DNA from 3 places in the Amycolatopsis sp. cg9 genome. Region 1 is predicted to be linked to each of the others. Evidence: riboswitches for the same ligand, from Rfam matches in the RefSeq annotation. Region 1 holds a riboswitch; each other region holds the start of a gene.

Region 1 (4,666 bases):
AGGTTGACCTTGGCCGGGACCCGGACGGTGACTGGGGGCGGAACTACGGCGAGCACCCGACCAGCCTACGTGTCCGCGTTCCGACCAGGAGAAAGGATGTCCAGCCCGACGGCGAGCGCGACCGCCGGCGGGGTTTCCGGGCCGCCTTCGGCGCTGGTGAGCTGCACGGCGACCAGGGCGAGCCGCGCCCGCAGGCTCGCTTCGGGGTCGTCGGACCCGCCGCACAGCCGCTCGTGGAGGCGGAGCATCCGGTCCGCGAGACCGGCGCCCGCGGCGATGGCCTTCAACGCCGTCGCGTTGCGCTGCACCAGGCCGATGACCGGGCCGAACCGGCGCTCGACCAGCTCGGCGTACTCGGTGAGCAGCCGGTCGGGCCGGGTCTCGCGCCCGAGGAGGTCGTCGAGCGCCGCGCCCCAGTCCTCCAGGAGGCTCGTGACGATGTCCTCCTTCGTGCGGAAGTGGTAGTACAGCGCGGCTTTCGTCACCTCGAGCCGCTCGGCGATCTCCCGCAGCGAGCTGCCCTCGTACCCCTGCTCGGCGAACAGTTCGAGCGCGACGCGCTGGATGCGTTCGCGCGTGTCGGTGCGCCGCCCGGCCATGCTCCGCTCCTCAACTTACTTGACGGCCGACTAGCAATCACTTAGCTTGGCATTGCTTGTCGGCCGACAAGCAATGCATCCACAGCTTACCCCGGGGGTTCACCATGACCACAGCCGCGCCACCGCGCGTCGCGGGCCGCTGGCTCGCGCTCGCCGCGCTGGGCCTGGCCCAGCTGATGGTCGTGCTCGACACGACCGTCGTGAACATCGCCCTGCCCTCGGCCCAGCGCGCGCTGGGCCTGTCCGACACCGGCCGCCAGTGGACGATTTCGGCGTACACGCTGGCGTTCGGCGGCTTGCTGCTGCTCGGCGGCCGGCTGGCCGACCGGCTCGGCCGCCGCACCACCCTGCTCGCCGGCATCGCGGGGTTCGCCGTGGCGTCCGCGGTGGGCGGCGCGGCCCCGTCGGCGGGCTGGCTGATCGGGGCGCGGGCCGCGCAGGGCGTGTTCGCCGCGCTGCTGGCGCCGTCGACGATGTCACTGCTGACGCTCACCTTCACCGACCCGCGCGAACGCGGTAAGGCGTTCGGGATCTTCAGCGCCATCATGATGTCCGGCTCCGCGCTGGGCCTCACCGTCGGCGGCGCGCTGACCCAGTTCCTCGACTGGCGCTGGAGCCTCTACGTCAACGTGCCGATCGCCGTGCTGGCCGGGCTGGGCGCCTGGTTCGCCGTGCCACCGACGGCCGCGCACCGCGACACCCGGCTGGACTGGACCAGTGCGGCGCTCAGCTGCGGCGGCGTCGTCCTGCTCGTGCACGCACTGTCCGAAGTGGCCACTCAAGGATTTTCCTTGCCAGTACTGGGTTTCCTCGCGCTCTCGGTGGCACTCCTCGGCTGGTTCGCGCTGCGCCAGGCCCGGCACCCGCACCCGCTGCTGCCGCTCGCGGTGGTGCGCGACCGCGCTCGCGCCGTCGCCTACCTGACCGTCGGGGCGGCCTCGTTCGGCGCGTTCGGGATGTTCCTGTTCCTGACCTACCAGCTGCAGATCGTGATGGGCTACGGCGCGCTCGCCGCGGCCCTGGCGTTCCTGCCGACGCTGGGCGCGAACATGCTGACGTCGACGCAGCTTTCGGGCCGCCTGCTCCCGCGCGTCGGCCCGCGGCCGCTGCTGGCGGGCGGCTTGCTCCTGCTGGCCTGCGGGCTGCTGGCGGCGACGCGGCTGACCCCGGACGCGTCCTACGTGGCGGTCGTCCTGCCGATGCAGCTGCTGCTGGGGGTCGGAGCCGGGTTGTGCATGCCGGTGGTGCTGAACGTCGCGACCCGTGACGTCGGCGCGCGCGACGCGGGCGCGGCCTCGGCGTTCGTGACGACGTCGCAGCAGGTGGGCGCGTCCCTCGGCACCGCCGCCCTGAACACGATCGCCACCGCGGCTTCGGCCGGCCTGACCACGCCGTCCGCGATCGTCCACGGCTACACGACGGCGTCGGCCTGGGCGGCGGCCCTCGTCGCCGCGGCCGCCCTCACCGCGTTCCTGGTCCTCCCGCGCGGCAGCCGCTGAACGCCGTGAAGGCCACCTTCAGGAACTTGAAGTTCCTGAAGGTGGCCTTCACGTGCGGGTCAGGCGGCGACGACGGCCTGCGGACCGCGGGCGGTCTGGGTGACGTGGCCGCCGCGCTCGGCGACCCACGCCAGCGCCGCGTCGGCGCGCTCGCCGCGGACGCCGAGGCGGAAGCGGCCGACCGGGGTGTCGCCGATCCGGGTCAGGCCGCCGCCGATGGTGGCGAACTCGACGTCGAAGCGGCCGGCGGCCTCGGGCAGCAGCGCGCCCACCGACGCGAAGCCGACCAGCACGACGTCGACCGAGCGGTCGTAGCGCGCGTTCTGCGAGCGCGGGGTTTCGATGGTCGGCAGCAGCGCCTGCGCGGTGCGGCTGCCCGGGTTCGAGATCAGGTCGAGCACGGTGCCGCGCTCGACGACGGTGCCGTCTTCCAGCACCGCGACGTCGTCGCAGAGCCGCCGGACGACGCCGGCGTCCGGCGTGGTGACGACGACGGTGACGCCCAGCTCGGAGCGGGCGCGGTCGAGCACGGTGAGCACCGAGCCGGCCTCCTCCGGGTCGACGCCGGCGGTCGGGTCGTCGGCGAGCAGCACGGCGGGCGCGGCGGCCAGCGCCTTCGCGACCGCGACGCGGCGGAGCTGACCCGCGGTGAGCTCACCGGGACGCTGCGCGGCGCGCGGCGTCAGGCCGACGAGGTCGAGCAGCGAGCCGACCCGGCTGCGGCGCTGCGGGCCGTCGACGCCGAGCTGCTCCAGCGGGGAAGCGATGTTGCCGGCGATCGTGCGCTCGGCGATCAGCTCCGGCTTCGACGACACGACGCCGAGCTGACGGCGGATCTCACGGAGGCGGCGGCCGTCGAGCGTGCCGGTGTTGAGGCCGTCGAGCCGGACGACCCCGCGGTCGGGGCGCTCCTGCAGCGCGATGCAGCGGGCCAGGACGGACTTGCCCGAACCGGCCGGTCCGACCACGCCGAACAGCGAGCCGGCCTGGACGTCGACGCTCACGTCGCGCAGGGCGACGACCGAATTTCCGTTGGTGGCAAAGGATTTGGACAGGTTTTCGACCGTGATCACGATAGCTCCAGAAAAACAGGGCGCAGCGCACGTGGGCGCGCCCGGCCGCAAGCGAGTGTCCGTCCGCATAGGACGGTGCGTGAAGAAGGGTGGGACGGCTCAGACGAAGCTCAGCGCGAGCGGCGACATGCGGAGACGGAGCGGCGACCTTCGTCGACAACGCGGCGCCTGGTCAGCAGCAGGGGGCGAGCTACCCTCTTCATCGAAAACGGCCTCCATCGGTCCTGGCGGTAGCACCTGCCCTGTGGAGGGTGGTTGCTGCGACTTCGACGAGCCAGGTCTCTCGGTCGCTCGGGATGGACGTACTGAGTTAAGCCGATCCCACGGAGCGAAAGCAAGCCCGTTGGCCCACATCACACGACTGGAGGTGTCGGAGTCACGGGCTGACGGCGAAAACGTGCGTTTTTCACCGCCGCCACCGTGGTGGATTCAGCGTCGGACCTGCGCGCGAGCGGCGATCCGCGCGAAGTCGTGCACGTCGAGCTGCTCGCCACGGGTCTTCGGGTCGATCCCGGCGGCCGTCAGGAGCTCGCCGGCCCGCTCGGCCGAGCCCGCCCAGCCGGCGAGTGCGGCGCGAAGCGTTTTCCTGCGTTGTGAGAAAGCCGCGTCCACCAGGGTGAAGAGACTGTCCCGGTCCTCGGACGCCGGGACGTCGGCGCGTTCGAACGCGACGAGCGCGGAGTCCACGTTGGGCACCGGCCAGAACACCGAACGTGGCACCGCGGCGACTTTGCGTGCCGGACCGTACCAAGCGAGCTTGACGCTCGGGACGCCGTAGATCCGGCTGCCCGGCCCGGCCGCCATCCGGTCGGCGACCTCGGTCTGCACCATGACGAGCCCGGACCGCAGCGACGGCACCTCGGCGAGCAGGTGCAGCACGACCGGCACGGCGACGTTGTAGGGCAGGTTGGCGACGAGGGCGGTCGGCGCGCCCGGCAGGTCGTCGTTCGCGACCCGCAGCGCGTCGGCCCCGACGACGGTCAGGCGCTCCGCGGCTTCGGGCCCCCGCTCGGCCACGGTCTCCGGCAGCCGCGCGGCGAGCTTGGGATCGATCTCGACGGCGACGACCCGTGCCCCGGTGGCGAGCAGCCCCAGCGTCAGCGACCCGAGCCCGGGCCCGACCTCGAGCACGACGTCGTCCGGCCCGACGTGGGCGAGCTCGACGATCCGGCGGACGGTGTTGGGATCGTGCACGAAGTTCTGCCCGAGCTTCTTGGTCGGCCGCACGTCGAGTTCGGCCGCCAGCCCGCGAATTTCGGCCGGTCCCAGCAGTTCAACCACCGCCAGAGCTTACCGACCGCACTCCGGCACCCTGAAGGGGACGTTCATCGCGCGAGATGCACTGAAGGGGACTTTCCTCGCATCTGATGCGAGGAAAGTCCCCTTCAGCCCATGTTCTGGAAGCGGAACTCAGGCCTTCTTGCCGCAGACCGGCCAGGCGCTGTAGCCGCCGCGGGCGTCGCGGACCTTCTCCGCGATCGCGATCTGCTGCTCG
Region 2 (4,666 bases), 4.8 Mb from region 1:
CTCGCCGGCGCGCTCCCCGCGGCCCTGCTGGACCGGGCCGTCGACGCCGGCTGGGTCGTCCGCGACGGGCACCGCGCGGTCAAGGTCCTCCCGGCGGCGCGGCGGCCGTTCGCGGCGCTCGGTGTCGAGCTCGACGCGCTCGGCAGTCCTTAACACACCGGGTGTCCGACTCGCGGCAGCGGTACACGAACGTGTTAACCCGCCCGCCTCACTATTCTGAGGGCCCTACGGCACTCGGGAGGGAGGCGGCATGGACCAGCTTCCCGTGCTGCTCGGCGTCGGCGGCGTCGTGCTGCTCGCCTCCGTGCTCGCCGTGCGGGTCTCGATCCGGCTCGGCCTGCCCTCGCTGCTGCTCTACCTCGCGATCGGGGTGCTGCTGGGCGAAGCCGGCTTCGGCATCCGGTTCGACAACCCCGAACTGACCCAGTCGCTCGGCCTCGCCGCGCTGGTCATGATCCTCACCGAAGGTGGGCTGACCACGCGCTGGTCGGCGGTGAAACCCGCGCTGGGCATCGGGATCGCACTGTCCACAATGGCCGTGGTGGTGAGCATCGCGGTCACCGGCGCGGCGCTGCACTGGCTGCTGGGCCTCGACTGGCGGATCGCGCTGCTGTGGGGCGCGGTGCTCGCCTCCACCGACGCGGCCGCGGTGTTCTCCGTGCTCCGCGCGGCCGGGATCGGCAAACGGCTCACCGGTGCGCTCGAACTGGAGTCGGGCATCAACGACGCGCCGGCGTACATCGCCGTCGTCGTGCTGGCCGAAGGCACCACTGTGGACTGGTCGCTGCCGCTGCTCGCGGTCTACGAGCTCGCCACGGGCCTGGCCATCGGGCTCGCGTTCGGCTGGCTCGGCGGGATCGCGCTGCGCCGCGCCGCGCTGCCGGCGACCGGTCTGTACCCGCTGGCCACGGTCGCGGTGTGCGTCGTGGCGTACTCCTCCGGGCAGCTGCTGCACGCGTCCGGGCTGCTCGCCACCTACGTCGCCGCGCTGGTGCTCGGCAATTCGCGGCTGCCGCACCGCTCGGACACGCTCTCGTTCGCCGAGGGGCTGGGCTGGCTGGCGCAGATCGGGCTGTTCGTGCTGCTCGGCCTGTTCGCTTCGCCGGGCCGGCTGCTCGACGCGATCGTGGCGGGCCTGGTCGCGGGCGCCGTCGTGCTGCTGCTGGCGCGGCCGATCTCCGTCGTGCTGTCGATGCTGCCGTTCCGGTTGCCGTGGCGGGAACAGGCCTTCCTGTCGTGGGCCGGGCTGCGCGGCGCGGTGCCGATCGTGCTCGCCATGATCCCGCTGTCGAAAGGGGTGCCGGGCGCGCAGCGGCTGGTCGACGCGGTGTTCGTGCTGGTCATCGTGCTGACGCTGCTGCAGGGCGCGACGCTCGGCCCGCTCGCGCGCTGGCTGGGGCTGGCGAAGAAGTCCGAGGCGCACGAGATCGAGGTCGACTCGGCACCGCTGGACGAGCTCGGCGCCGAGCTGCTGCAGGTCCGCATCCAGCCCGGGTCGAAGCTGCACGGCGTGTACCTGTCCGAGCTGCGGCTGCCCGTCGGCGCGACGGTCAGCCTGGTCGTGCGCGGCGGCGCGGGCTTCACCCCGCAGAAGACCAGCCGGCTGCAGGAGCACGACCAGCTCCTCGTGGTCACGACGTCCGTGGTGCGCGACGCCGCCGAGCGACGGCTGCGCGCGGTCGACCGGGCCGGGCGCCTGGCCCGCTGGAAGGGCGAGTCGGGGCGCTGACGCGGCCGGCTCACGAAAACCTCACCTGATCTTCCCTGCTGTCCTCCTTTTGGCTTACTGTGCGCTCATTCGAATGGGTGAGTGTTCACGCCAAAGGAGTACACAGGGTGACGAAACTGCGCTGGGCGGCCGCGGCTGCCACGATCACCACGGCACTCGGCCTGCTCGGCGCGCCGGCCGCGACCGCCGAAGCGGCCCCGTTCCCGGCGCTCGCGCTGCCGTTCAAGGCGGGCCAGCAGGTCTACTCCGCCGGCATCCACTCCGACGACGGCAGCACCGGCGTGAAGAACGCCATCGACTTCAGCCCCGCCGACCGCACCGTGCGCGCGCCGCTCGCCGGCACCGTCCACCTGCAGCACTGCGCCGGCGGCGACTGGGTGACCATCGACCACGCGGGTGGCTGGCGCACCGGCTACTACCACATGGAAGGTATCGCGGTCACCGACGGTGAGCACGTCGAGGCGGGCGCGGTGCTCGGTTCGACCGGCAACGCGCTGCCGTGCGGCGGCACCAGCACGGGCGCCCACGTGCACTTCACGCTCTGGACCCTCCCGGACGCCCCGGCGGCGAACTGGGACGGCGTCGCCTTCGGCGCGGTCTCGACCACCCTCGCCACGGCGTACGGCGAGCCGGTCGACGGCAAGTCGTTGGGCGGCTGGCGGTTCACGGCGGGTGCCGAGCAGTACGAGGGCACCGCGACCCACGTCGCGGACGACGCGGTCACCGAACTGCCGGGGCGGTTCCGCGCGAAGCCCTGAGTTTGTGAGCGGCGTCTCAGAATGTGAGGCGGGGGTTGGCCACCCGGAGCGTTCTCGGTTACCTTCTGTGCCAGGTCATGAGTGCCAGCGTCAAGCCCCGGCTTGCTGGCCGGCAACCCTCCTACCGCGGTGGGGTGCCCCGGGTGAAGACCGGGCCGGTCGCGTCCCGCGACGGGCAAGCGCGGGCCCCTCGCCGGGGTCCCCCGGACCGCCGAGGAGGCACCCGATGACTCTCGCCATCGACCGCACCAGCGTCACCGTCCACCCCGCCACGCCCGTCGAAACCGGTGCCCCGCAAGGCATCCCCACCGCCGCCGGCGCGTCGCTGCGGGTCCCGCTCGTCACCGGCGAGACCATCGGCTACGCCAACCTCGACCACGCGGCGAGCGCCCCCTGCCTCGACGCCGTCCGCGCCAAGGTCGACGAGTTCCTGCCCTGGTACGCCAGCGTCCACCGCGGCGCCGGCTTCGCCTCCCAGGTCTCCACCAAGCTCTACGAGCGCACCCGCGACGTCCTGCGCCGGTTCGTCGACGCCCGCCGGACCGACACCGTCGTCTTCACCCGCAACACCACCGACTCCTTCAACCTGCTCGCGCGCAGCCTGCCGCGGAACACGAGCGTCGTCGTCTTCGACACCGAGCACCACGCCGCGCTGCTGCCGTGGCAGGGCCCGAACGTCCGGCGGATCCCGACCCCGCGCACGCGCCTCGCAGCGGTGTCCGCTGTGGACGAAGCGCTCGCGGATTCCCCGCAGGGGCCCCGGCTCGTGGTCGTCACCGGGGCGTCCAACGTGACCGGTGAGCTGCTCCCGGTGGCCGAGATCGCCGCCGTGGCGCGGAAGCACGGCGCCCGCATCGCCCTCGACGGCGCGCAGCTCGCGCCGCACCGCCGGATCTCGATCCGGGACCTCGACGTCGACTACGTCGCCATCTCCGGCCACAAGCTGTACGCGCCCTTCGGCGCGGGCGCGCTGATCGGCCGCGCCGACTGGCTGCGCGCCGCGCGCCCGTACCTCGCCGGCGGCGGCGCGACCAAGCTCGTCACCGGGGACGCCGTCGTCTGGAACGACGGGCCGGAGCGCCACGAAGCCGGTTCGCCCAACACCGTCGGCGTGTACGCGCTCGGCGTCGCGTGCGAGACCCTCTCCCGCGACTGGGACGCCGTCGCCGCGCACGAGCAGGCCCTGCTCGCCCGGCTGCGCAAGGGACTCGAGAGCATCCCGGGCTGCGCCGAGCTGCGGCTGTTCGACGCGCCGGTCGACCGCGTCGGCACGGTCAGCTTCACCGTCGCCGGGTTCGACCCCGGCTGGCTCGCGGCGGTGCTTTCCGCCGAATACGGCATCGGCGTGCGCGACGGCGCCTTCTGCGCCCACATCGCGGCCAAGCGCCTGATCGCCGTCGCCGGTGGCGAGGGGCAGCAGGCGATCCGCGTCAGCCTCGGCCTGGGCAGCACCGAAGAGCACGTCGACCGCGTGCTGCTGGCACTGCGCCGGATCGTCGCGCGCGGAGCGGACTGGGAGTACGCGAAGGTGGACGGCCGCTGGGCCCCGGTCGGCGACCCGCGGGAGCTCCCGCCGTTCTGCTGAGCGCTAGCCTGGCCCGATGGGGAGAGGGCCGCGTTTCTGGTTTCCGCTGGCGTTGCTGGGGTTCGCGCAGATCGGGGCGGCGGCCGTGCAGCTGCTGTCGCGCCGGAGCCCGGCCGAGGGCGACTCCGTGAACCTCGTGTCCGGACCGCCGGGACACCCGCTCGGCACCGGTGGTGTCGGCGGCACGGGCTACCCGGCGGCGCAGTTCTTCACCCAGGACGCCTACTACCTGCCGGGCGCGGGGCTGCCCGCTGGGCCGGTCTGGCTGGTCGCCCTGCTCGTCGTGGTGGCCGGCACGGCCGTCTGGTACGCCCTCGCGCTGCGGCCGGCCCGCACCGGGTGGTTCGTCCTCGGCGCGCTCGGGGCGCTGCTCGCCGTCCCGCTGCTCGACCTGGTCGGGTCCTGGCAGTTCCGGCTCGGGGACGGGCTGCGCGGCCCGCTGCTGGCCACTCTCGGCCTGCTGGTGCTCGCGGCGTACGAGCGCAGTGTCTTCGTCCTGGTCACCGCGGCCCTGTTCGCGCTCGTGGCCGTCGTCCTCTCGGCGGATCTCGCAGGCGTGCTGCTGGCGGCGGCCGTCCTGCTCGCCGCCGCCTT
Region 3 (4,666 bases), 1.8 Mb from region 1:
GCGCCCTGGTGGTGCTCGTGCCGGTCCGGGTGCTGGCGCCGGCGTGGCCGCCGCGGAACTGGGCCGTGGTCGAGTGCGACGTCGGCCAGGGCGACGCGGTGGTGCTGGCGACCGCCGAGCCCGGGCGGGCGGTCGTCGTGGACACCGGGCCCGAACCGGGGCCGGTCGACGAATGCCTGCACCGGCTCGCCGTCGACCGGATCCCGTTGCTGGTGCTCAGCCACCTGCACGCCGACCACATCGGCGGGCTCGCGTCGGTCTTCGACGGCCGGGCGGTCGGCGGGATCGCCGTCGGCGCGGGGCGGGCGCCGGAGTGGGCGTGGCGGCAGGTCGCCGCGGAAGCGGAACGGCAGGCGGTGCCACTGGTCGAACTGAACCCGGGGGAGCGGCTGGCCTGGCCCGGGTTGTCGCTCGACGTGCTGGGGCCGCGTTACGTCCCGGCGCGCTCGGCCGGCCAGGACGGGACGGCCATCAACAACAGCTCGGTCGTGCTGCGCGCGGACACGCCGGCGGGCCGGGTGCTGCTGACCGGCGACGTCGAACTGGCCGCGCAGGCCGACCTGCTGGCCGACATCGGTGATCTGAAAGCGGAGGTGCTGAAAGTCCCCCACCACGGTTCGCGCTACTCGCTGCCGTCGTTCCTCGCGGCGGTGGCGCCACGGGTGGCCTTGGTCAGCGTGGGCGCCGGCAACACCTACGGCCACCCGAGTAAGTCCACAATGGACACTTTGACGGCGCTCGGCGCGCTGGTCACCCGGACCGATGCGGACGGCGACACGGCGGTCGTCGCGGACACGGCTGGTCCGGCGGTGGCGCGCCGGGGCGAGCCCCGTGGCCCGCCTCGCCGCTGAAACCCGGGGCGGGCCACGCGGCCCGCCCCGGGCGGCGGAACGTCAGTAGCCGAGCGCCTCGTTCACGGCGGCGGCCGACGGGGGCACGATCGCCTTGGGGCCCACGTGGTTCTCGATCGCGTCGAGGGTCTTGAGGCCGTCGCCGGTGATCAGCAGCACGGTCTCGGCGTCCGGGTCCAGCTTGCCCGTCTCGACCAGCTTCTTCGCCGTGGCGACGGTGACGCCGCCGGCCGTCTCGGTGAAGATGCCTTCGGTGCGGGCCAGCAGGCGGATGCCTTCGACGACCTCTTCGTCGGTGACGTCCTCGATGGCGCCGCCGCTGCGGTTGACGACGTCGAGCACGTAGGGGCCGTCGGCCGGGTTGCCGATCGCCAGCGAGCGGGCGATGGTGTCCGGCTTCACCGGCTGGACCACGTCGTGGCCGGCGCGGAACGCGGCCGACACCGGCGAGCAGCCGGTGGCCTGCGCGCCGAACACCTTGTAGGGGCTGGCGTCCACGAGGCCGAGCTGGCCCAGCTCACGGAAACCCTTGTCCACCTTGGTCAACTGCGAACCGGAGGCGATCGGCACGACGATCTGCGGCGGGATGCGCCAGCCGAGCTGCTCGGCGACCTCGAAGGCCAGCGTCTTCGAGCCTTCCGAGTAGTACGGCCGGACGTTCACGTTCACGAACGCCCACTTCGGGTGCTCGCCGGCCAGTTCGGTGGCGAGGCGGTTGACGTCGTCGTAGTTGCCGTCGACCGCGACGAGGTCGCCGTCGTACACGGCGGTGGTGAGGATCTTGGCGCGCTCGAGGGTCTTCGGGATCAGCACGACCGACCGCCAGCCGGCGCGGGCCGCGGCGGCGGCCGTCGCGTTGGCCAGGTTGCCGGTCGACGGACACGCGAGCACCTCGAACCCGAACTCGCGGGCCGCGGCCAGCGCGACGGCGACGACGCGGTCCTTGAACGAGTGCGTCGGGTTGCCCGTGTCGTCCTTGACCCACACGCGCTTGAGGCCGAGTTCCTTGGCGAGGCGGTCGGCGCGGACCAGGCGGGTCGCGCCCGGCTCGGTGTTGGGGATCTCTTCGACGTTGGACGGAACCGGGAGGAGTTTCTTGTAGCGCCAGATGTTCTTGGGGCCGGCCTCGATGTCTTCGCGGCGGACGCGGCCGAAGTCGTAGGCGACCTCGAGCGGCGAGAAGTCTTCGGCGGAGACGAATTCGGGGGCGAGCGGCTGCCGGTGACCCTCTTCCTTCGACACCAGTTCGACGGCGGGACCGAGGTCCGGGGTCTTGGTGGTGGAGGTCGTGCCGAGGGTTGCGGTCATCGCGAGGTTCCTTTCCTCATCTGCCCCGCCGAAGCGGGCCGGAATTGGCACCGTGGTCGTCAGCTACCCCGCGATCGCGGGATGACGGGCTGTACGCCGGTTGCCGGGGCTTCGTCGGGCCGTTCCCTCTGCCCCTCTGGATGAGCGGTATTCGGTTGTCGGTGCGCGCACACCGGGTGTTCCCGGGGCGGGCTGCCTCGGCTACACCGTACGACATCGTGCTCCGACCGTGCCACGGTGGCCGCCCGACATCACCGGAGCGGGCGCACCGCGGCGCGGGTGAGAGGATTCGGGGGTGACCGCGCAAGCCACCGCCCCGGCCCCGCTGCACCTGGTCCTGGGTGAAGAAGAACTGCTGATCGAGCGGGCCGTCCGCGACACGCTGGCCGCCGCCCGCGCGCTGGACCCCACCGCCGAGCTGACGCGGGCTCGGGTGTCCGATCTCACAGCGCCCGAGCTGGCCGAACTGGTGAGCCCGTCGCTTTTCAGCGAAGGCCGCGTGATCGTCCTCGAATCGGCTCAGGACATCTCGCAGGAGCTGGCCGACGCCGTGGCGTCCTACCTGAAGGACCCGGCGGACGGCGTCGTGCTCGTCGTCGTCCACACCGGCGGCGGCCGCAGCAAGGCGGGCAAGTCGCTCCCGGCGTCGCTGAAGAAGGCCGGGGCCGAGATCACCGAATGCCCGAAGCTGACGAAGCCGGCCGAGCGCGAGCAGTTCGTGCGGCACGAGGTGCGCCGGGCGGGCGGCAAGATCGACCCGGCCGGGGTCGCCGCGCTGATCGACGCCGTGGGCTCCGACCTGCGCGAACTCTCGTCGGCGGCCAATCAGCTGGTGGCCGACACGGGTGGGACGATCGACACCGACGCGGTCCACCGGTACCACCGCGGCCGTGCCGACGTGACCGGGTTCGCGGTCGCGGAGAAGGCGGTCAGCGGCGACCGTTCGGCGGCGCTGGAGTCGCTGCGCTGGGCGATGCAGCTGGGGGTCCCGCACGTCCTGGTGGCCGACGCGCTGGCCGACGCGGTCCGCACGATCGCGCGCGTCTCGGGCGCCGGTCGCGGGAACCCGAACCAGATGGCGGGCGAGCTGGGCATGCCGCCGTGGAAGATCCGGAAGGCGCAGGGCCAGTCCCGCGGGTGGAACCAGGACGGCCTGGCCACGGCAATGCGGGTGGTCGCGCGGCTGAACGCCGAGGTCAAGGGCGTGGCGGCGGACCCGGGCTACGCGCTGGAACGAGCGGTCCTCGAGGTCGCGGCGGCCAAGGGCGACCGCTGACCCCGGACACGGAGAAAGCCCCGGCCGGAGCCGGGGCCTTCCCAGAAATCAACCAGCTCAGAGCGCGTTGACGCGCTTCGCCAGCGCCGACTTCTTGTTGGCGGCCTGGTTGGCGTGGATGACGCCCTTCGAGACGGCCTTGTCCAGCTTCTGGGCGGCGTCGCGCTGCAGCTCGGTGGCCTTGGCCTTGTCGCCGGCCTCGGCGGCTTCGCGGACCTTGCGGATCGCGGTCTTCACCGAGGACCGGATCGCCTGGTTGCGCTGACGCGCCTTCTCGTTCGTGGTGATGCGCTTGATCTGCGACTTGATGTTGGCCATGAGGCAACTCCTGCTTTCACTCGGTGAGATCGCCGCCGCGCTGAAGTGGCCCCGCGGAAAGCGGGTTTCCTCCATGACGGAATGCCGCACGGGCAGCGAGCGACCACTTTAACAGCCGGGCCGCGGGCGTCCGGAGCCGGGAGTACGGTGGGTGACGGCAGTGCCTAGGGTTCCGTCGCCGGTCCGCGCAGCCAGCTCGACACAACCAGGACCGGCGGGCCTGGTCCGAGCGGCACCATCGGCGGGCCCGGACGGCCGGTCGTTCATCTGACGGGGCAAAAGCCTGGAGGACCCGGTTTTCGCGCGCGCGAAAACCCGAAGGGGTCCCGTGAACGCCACCGCCTTGTCCCTCGTCCTCGTCGCCGCCGTCGTGCACGCCGCGTGGAACCTCGCCGCCAAGCGGATCTCCGCCGGGGGCACGCAGTTCGTCTGGCTCTACTACACCGTGGGCGCGGTCGTGCTGCTGCCGGTCACCGTCGTGCAGCTCGTCGTCGAGGCCGACCGTCCACAGTGGAGCTGGCTGCTGGCCGGGGTCGTCACGGCCGTGCTGCACATCGCCTACGGCATCGTCCTGCAACGCGGGTACCGCGTCGGCGACCTCTCCGTCGTCTACCCCGTGGCGCGGGGCACCGGGCCGCTGCTGTCGGTGCTGGCCGCCGTCCTCGTGCTCGGCGAACGGCCCGGCCGGCTCGGCCTGCTCGGCGCGTTCCTGGTGATCGCCGGGGTGCTGGTGATCAGCACCGGCCGCACGGACGGCGAGCCCCGCGGCCGCCGGGCGGGGATCGTCTACGGCCTGCTGACCGGCGCCGTCATCGCCGGCTACACGCTCTGGGACGCGCACTCGGTGACCGGCCTCGGCGTGCCGCCGGTCGTCTACTTCGGGCTCGGCTCGATCCTGCAGAGCGTGCTGCTC

The links. Region 1 has a riboswitch for S-adenosylmethionine ahead of AB5J73_RS06170 (methionine ABC transporter ATP-binding protein). Riboswitches for the same ligand answer to the same signal wherever they lie in the genome.
Region 2: another riboswitch for S-adenosylmethionine. It lies ahead of AB5J73_RS28675 (aminotransferase class V-fold PLP-dependent enzyme); the one in region 1 lies ahead of AB5J73_RS06170 (methionine ABC transporter ATP-binding protein).
Region 3: another riboswitch for S-adenosylmethionine. It lies ahead of thrC (threonine synthase); the one in region 1 lies ahead of AB5J73_RS06170 (methionine ABC transporter ATP-binding protein).

What each region holds. Positions count from the first base shown of each region.
Region 1 covers NZ_CP166850.1:1,377,084-1,381,749, forward strand. Annotated here, with positions in the region: gene AB5J73_RS06155 (4-(cytidine 5'-diphospho)-2-C-methyl-D-erythritol kinase) at 1-56, opposite strand, end outside; gene AB5J73_RS06160 (TetR/AcrR family transcriptional regulator) at 66-599, opposite strand; gene AB5J73_RS06165 (MFS transporter) at 704-2,098, shown strand; gene AB5J73_RS06170 (methionine ABC transporter ATP-binding protein) at 2,158-3,171, opposite strand; SAM riboswitch class I at 3,384-3,474, opposite strand; gene rsmA (16S rRNA (adenine(1518)-N(6)/adenine(1519)-N(6))-dimethyltransferase RsmA) at 3,601-4,452, opposite strand; gene AB5J73_RS06180 (transglycosylase family protein) at 4,582-4,666, opposite strand, start outside.
Region 2 covers NZ_CP166850.1:6,161,870-6,166,535, forward strand. Annotated here, with positions in the region: gene AB5J73_RS28660 (ArsR/SmtB family transcription factor) at 1-153, shown strand, start outside; gene AB5J73_RS28665 (potassium/proton antiporter) at 251-1,729, shown strand; gene AB5J73_RS28670 (M23 family metallopeptidase) at 1,837-2,487, shown strand; SAM riboswitch class IV at 2,561-2,675, shown strand; gene AB5J73_RS28675 (aminotransferase class V-fold PLP-dependent enzyme) at 2,714-4,072, shown strand; gene AB5J73_RS28680 (hypothetical protein) at 4,089-4,666, shown strand, end outside.
Region 3 covers NZ_CP166850.1:10,021,904-10,026,569, reverse strand. Annotated here, with positions in the region: gene AB5J73_RS46190 (ComEC/Rec2 family competence protein) at 1-851, shown strand, start outside; gene thrC (threonine synthase) at 894-2,159, opposite strand; SAM riboswitch class I at 2,173-2,306, opposite strand; gene holA (DNA polymerase III subunit delta) at 2,455-3,435, shown strand; gene rpsT (30S ribosomal protein S20) at 3,493-3,753, opposite strand; gene AB5J73_RS46170 (DMT family transporter) at 4,082-4,666, shown strand, end outside.